2 regions of the Claveliimonas sp. genome follow, and region 2 is predicted to be linked to the other one. Evidence: predicted binding sites of a transcription regulator. Region 2 holds the regulator's gene; the other holds the start of a gene.

What was found. Region 2 encodes Rex, which represses fermentation and respiration genes when NADH is low (regulators of the CRP and FNR family bind a similar motif). Its sites were predicted from a motif close to ATTGTTAANTANTTAACAAT; they were not measured.
Region 1: the regulator Rex is predicted to act here: its motif matches at 1,289-1,308, upstream of WJ238_RS09835 (proline racemase family protein).

What each region holds. Positions count from the first base shown of each region.
Region 1 is NZ_JAYAZJ010000108.1:2,353-5,538, reverse strand. It holds gene WJ238_RS09835 (proline racemase family protein) at 134-1,168, opposite strand; tRNA gene WJ238_RS09830 (tRNA-Sec) at 1,476-1,573, shown strand; gene prdC (proline reductase-associated electron transfer protein PrdC) at 1,735-3,126, shown strand.
Region 2 is NZ_JAYAZJ010000035.1:7,450-10,635, reverse strand. It holds gene abc-f (ribosomal protection-like ABC-F family protein) at 1-1,386, opposite strand, end outside; gene WJ238_RS01620 (redox-sensing transcriptional repressor Rex) at 1,552-2,202, shown strand; gene WJ238_RS01615 (NAD(P)H-hydrate dehydratase) at 2,342-3,186, shown strand, end outside.

The sequences.
Region 1 (3,186 bases), on a different contig from region 2:
TTTCATTCCCTTCAACATGACGGCAGAATACATAAATCTGCTCCGCGAGTGTACTGTTGGTTACATTTTAGATGAATAAAAAAGAGCGGTGATGAACCGCTCTTTTTTAACTTTCCAATAAAGCCGGAAGTAATTATCCAACCTGGAAGCCGTATTTCAACGGATCTGTTGGGTCGATCAGGTATGTAGCAACACCTGTCAGGTATGCGCTTCCTGTGATCATTGGGATAACAGCATCGAAATCGCCAACTTTTGTTGTTTCTTTGATGCGTCCTTTGAAGAGGCTTCCCATAAAGCTTTCGTAAACGAACTCTTCTCCGACTTTGATCTCTCCCCAGTGATGAAGAGTAGCAAGTTTAGCACTTGTACCTGTTCCGCATGGTGAACGGTCAGCCATAGCATCACCGAAGATAACAACGTTTCTTAAGTTTGCTTTGTCCGGATTTGGTGTCGGACCATAAAATTCAACAAGGTCTACTGTGTCGATGTCAAGCTCTGGGTGCTTAACAGGGATTGTTTTGTTGATTTCATCCAGCATTTTCATTCCGAGAGCTGTGTATGCCGGAACGGATTTTGCATTGATTTCCCCAATATCAAGTTTTGTTGTGTCAACCAGTGCGAAGAAGCTTCCGCCGAAGGAAATTGTAAATTCGATCTCTTTTCCGTCGATGGTAACTTTCTGGTTTTCTTTGTAAACGAAAGCCGGTACGTTTGTAAGTGTAACACTTTCAACTTTTCCGTCTTTTACAACTGCGGTTGTACGGATCAGTCCTGCAGGAGCTTCCAGAACAACTTCGTTTTCGCCTTCGTGAGATTCAACGAATCCAGCCTCGATAGCTACTGTTACAGCACCGATTGTACAATGTCCGCACATGTTCAGGTATCCGCCTGTATCCATGAACATAACGCCGAAGGAAGCTTCCGGATTTACAGGTTTGCACAGGAAAGCTCCGAACATATCATGATGTCCTCTTGGCTCAAACATAAGAGCAGTACGAACATCGTCATAATTTTTCTCCATCCATTTTTTCTTTTCAATCATTGTGTTGCCTTCCGGCTCCGGGAAACCACCATATACGATACGGCAGAACTCTCCCTCTGTGTGGGCATCAACAACCTGAAGCTGGCCCTCGAAGCGATCGAAGTTAACGTTAGCTTTTAACTCCATATCTAATACCTCCTTAAAATATAAATGTTTTCTTCTTATAGAGAGAATCTATAAGTTTTTATAAAAACACGCCGGAAATCCCCATGTTCCCGTTGTGTCTTATACAGAAAAAGGCATAAAAATGACATAAAATTAACGATTAGACCGTATTCTAGTCCCTCGTCTAGTATGCCGTTCAGTTTATATTAACTATTATGGAGTAAAAGCCTTGAAAAGTCAATGTTTTTTTGATAATATAAAAGTGTTCAAAAAAGGCTTGAATTATAGAGAAACCTGTGCTATTGTTAAGTGGCGCGAAAGTGAATATGGGGGTAGTTGGGTGACTGGTGTGCCCCCTGGTCTTCAAAACCAGTGTTGGGCGTTAGGAGCGTCCTGGGTGGGTTCGATTCCCACATGCCTCCGCCAGAAAAATAACAATATTCTGTTAAAAATATCGCAGAATTTTGATTTGAGAATTTATAGATAAAAACTATCAGTTTCTGCTTTTTGAAATGAAAAGGTAAGTAAATAGAATTGGTGGAATCCAATCTGTTTTTGCTTAAAAAAGAAAAAAGGAGAAGAATGTCATGGGAAACGTACAGATTTTATTGCGTCAGCATGTAGGAGCACCTTGTGAAGCAATCGTAAAAGCTGGGGACAAGGTGGAAAAAGGTACTCTCATCGCTACTCCGACTGGACTTGGGGCAAACATTTTTTCCAGTGTTTACGGTGTGGTAGAAGAAGTGACAGCTGACAGCATCATCATCAAACCAGATGATGAGCAGAAAGATGAATTTGTTCCTATCAAGGAAGGAACAAAACTGGAAATGGTAAAAGAGGCCGGAATTGTGGGAATGGGCGGAGCTGGATTCCCGACAGGCGTAAAACTGAACATTAACCTGGCAGAAACACCGATGGCTGAACTGGACCCGGAGATCAATCCGGAGCTTCCGGCAGATTTTAAACTGGAGCACAGCTATATTCTGGTAAATGCTGCAGAGTGTGAGCCGGGACTGGAACATAATATCCAGCAGCTGGAAGAGCAGACGGACAAAGTGATCCGCGGCGTAAAATACTGTATGGAGATTACACATGCAGATAAAGCAATCTTTGCAATTAAGAAGAAACACCACAACGCGATCAAGATTTTGGATGCAGCTTTAAAGAGCGAACCGGATATTTCCATTCATATGCTTGCAGACATCTACCCGATGGGAGAGGAACGTGCAGTTGTAAGAGAGTGCCTTGGCGTAAACTTAACAACAACACAGCTTCCTTCCGCTGCAAGATCTGTTGTTGTAAATCTTGAAACAGCAGCAAAGGTTGCAGAGGCTATTGATGAAAGGAAACCTTGCATCAGCAAGAATATGACAGTACGTGGAAAACTGAACGGCGGAAATGGAGCTCATGTATTCATGGATGTACCGATCGGTGTCAGCGTGGGAGAGATGATCGAAAAAGCCGGCGGTATTGACGGTGTATATGGAGAGATCATTATGGGAGGAGCATTCACAGGTAAATCTACAGATCTGGATGCACCTACTACAAAGACAACAGGAGGAATCCTGGTAACAGGAGAATTTCCGGATCTTCACGGTGCAAATGTGGGAATCCTTGTCTGTGCATGCGGCGGAAGCGAAGAGCGTATGCGTGAGATCGCTGCCAAGATGAACGGAAACGTTGTATCTGTATGCAAATGTAAACAGGCAATTGAAAACAAACCGGGTGCACCGCTGAAGTGCTTAAGACCTGGCAACTGTCCTGGACAGGTAAAGAACAACCTGCAGTTTAAAAAGGATAATTGTGAATATATTATTATTGGTAACTGCTCTGACTGTTCCAACACCGTTATGGCGTCAGCACCGAAGATGGGTCTGAAAGTATTCCATCAGACTGACCATGTAATGAGAACAATCGGACATCCTCTTTACAGAACCCTGAAGATTTCCAAAGAGGTAAGCCAGGAGATTGATTTTTAAGAAGTACAGGTATTACTGCCGCGGGCAGGGTCTGTGGAAGACCCCCGATTCTTTCACAGG
Region 2 (3,186 bases):
TTCCGAAAGCATAAGCTTTGCCAGGGAAACACGTCCCCTCTCTCCGCCGCTTAAATCTCCGATAAGCTTAAAAACATCATCCCCCGTGAAGAGGAAAGCAGCCAGCATATTGCGGATTTCCGTGTTTGTAAGAGAAGGATATGCATCTGAAATTTCTTCAAATATAGTTTTTTCCATATGAAGAACATGATGTTCCTGGTCATAGTATCCGATATGCACGTTTGTCCCAAGTGTAAAGCTTCCGCTGTCAGCAGGCAAAACCCGGTTCAGGATTTTAAGGAGGGTTGTCTTGCCGGTTCCGTTATCTCCGATTACCGCTACATGTTCGCCTCTTTTGATTTCAAAGCTGACATTTTCAAAAAGGGGCTGGGACGGAAAAGATTTGCTTAAGTGATCTACGGAAAGAACATCATTTCCGCTGACACAGGAAGGTTCCAGCACCAGATGGATATCTGTTCTTTGCTCCGCAGGCTTTTCTATGCGTTCCATTTTTTCCAGCATTTTTTCCCGGCTTTCTGCACGCTTGATTGACTTTTCCCTGTTAAAAGAGCGGAGCTTTTCGATCACGGCTTCCTGATGGCGGATCTCCTGCTGCTGATTGAGATACTCTTTCATCCTTGCTTCACGGATTTGCTGCTTTTTACGGGAGTAATCTGTGTAATTGCCAAGGTAGGTCATAATGGAACCCTGTTCAATTTCAATGACCTTTGTTACCACTCTATTGAGAAAATAGCGGTCATGGGAGACGATAAGCACGGCACCGGAATAATTCAGAAGATAAGTTTCCAGCCAGGAGATCGAATTAAGATCCAGATGGTTGGTAGGCTCATCTAAAAGAAGGACATCCGGTTTTGTAAGAAGAAGTTTGCCTAATGCTACACGTGTTTTTTGACCACCGGAAAGAGCGTCTACCGGTTTGGAGAATTCTTCTTCGTCAAAACCAAGCCCCTTGAGTACTCCCACAATTTCACTTTCGTAGGCATAGCCATTTTCACGTTCAAACCGGTCAGACAAACGGTGATAAGTATTCAGTCGCTCAGTAAGTTGTTCGCCCGCAAGGTTGGGAATTTCCTGTTCAATTCGGCGGATCTCTTTTTCCAGTGATATGATCTCCGCTTTGGCAGTGCGTACTTCTTCGTAAATAGTGTTTCCTCCGGAGAGATTCTGGTGCTGGGAAAGATAGCCAAGAGATTTTCCTTTCGATAAAGTAATGCTACCGCCGTCAAGTGGCAGTTCTCCCACAATCATTTTCAGTATTGTTGATTTTCCAGCTCCGTTGATCCCAACAAGTGCTGCTTTTTCATATTCTTCTATGTGAAAGGAGCCGTTTTTTACAATGACATCCTCACCAAATGCTTTTTCAATTGAATGACATGCTAGTATCATAAATATATACCTCCGGGACTATTATATCGGTGATTTGTGAAGGTGTCAATTTTCTGCAATTCTTTATATAAAATCTAATATTCCAAAGTTTTCCGAACAAAAATTTGACTTTGAACAAACAATTCTATATAATGTAGACAGAAAAAGATTGGGAAGGTGAAAAGAGTGGAAAGCAGAGAAATTTCGCAGGCAGTCATACGGAGGCTCCCAAGATATTACAGGTATTTAGGAGAACTGCTTGAAAATGGGGTGGAACGTATCTCTTCAAATGATCTGAGTAAGAGAATGCAGGTAACTGCATCCCAGATTCGGCAGGATTTAAATAATTTCGGCGGATTTGGCCAGCAGGGATATGGATATAATGTGAAATATCTTTATACAGAGATAGGAAAGATCCTCGGTTTGGAGGAAGAACATGGAATGATCATCATCGGGGCAGGAAATCTGGGTCATGCTCTGGCGAATCATGCAGGATTTGAAAAGCGGGGATTTGTATTAAAAGGCATTTTTGATGTTAATCCTACTTTAAAGGGAATGACAATTCGTGGAGTGCCTATTTATATGATGGATGAGCTGGAAGATTTTATGAAGAACAGTGATATTGAGATCGGAATCCTCACCATACCTAAGGCAAAGGCAATTGAAGTGGCAAATCAGCTGGTGGACTATGGGATAAAGGCGATTTGGAACTTTGCCCATACAGATCTGAATTTGCCGGATAACGTGATCGTGGAAAATGTACACTTATCGGAAAGTCTGATGAGATTATCCTATAATATCAGCCGTTACAACGAGGAACATAGGGCTGAAAAATAGCGGGGATATGACAGCGTGTGAAGTAAGCGTGTGCGAAAGGACAGGCTTTCTTTACACGCTTTTTCAATAGAAAACTTCGTTTCCTGTTGCGGATTCTTTGTTCTATATAAATAAAATAAATAAAAAGGGGGTTGACAGTATGAGATATTTGCCGGATGGAAGACAAATGAAGGCAGCGGATGGGTATACGATACGGGAGAAAAAAATGCCGTCTCTTATCCTGATGGAAAGGGCGGCAAGAACTTTTGTAGAAACGGTATGTGAAACAGATGCAGATCTGTCAGATGTATGTGTTGTATGCGGATCCGGAAATAATGGCGGAGATGGATTTGCTATCGCCAGACTTCTTCTGGAAAGAGGAGCGGGAGTATCAGCCTGTATGGTGGGAAACCCTGATCATTGTACCGAAGAGACAAAGAGGCAGATTCAGCTTTTCCGGGAGGCAGGAGGAACCATAGAGGAAGGTTTTACGGAGAGAAAATGCAGCCTGCTTATCGATGCCATATTCGGGGCAGGGCTTAGCAGGCGTGTGGAAGGGCATTACCTGGAATGTATTCAGGCGATGAACCGGTCAGAGGGGAAAAAAGTGGCAGTAGATGTACCCTCCGGAGTTTCCACATCTACCGGAGAGGTTGTAACCGACGCTTTCCGGGCAGAGCTGACAGTCAGTTTTCAGTGTGAAAAACTTGGCTGTGTACTTTATCCGGGGAAGGAGTTTGCCGGAGAAGTAAAGGTAACGGATATAGGAGTCGATGTCTCAGCGATGCCGGGGGACAGAGATGTAGCCTATGCGCTGGAGCAGGAGGATGCGGCGAAAATGCTGCCGAAGCGCAGAGAGGATTCTCATAAAGGGACTTATGGAAAGGTTCTTATTATCGCCGGAAGCAAAGGAATGGCCGGAGCAGCTTATCTGGGCGCACTGGCGGCCTATAAGACGGGGGCAGGTCTGGTACAGATCTATACGTCAGAGGATAACCGGGCTGT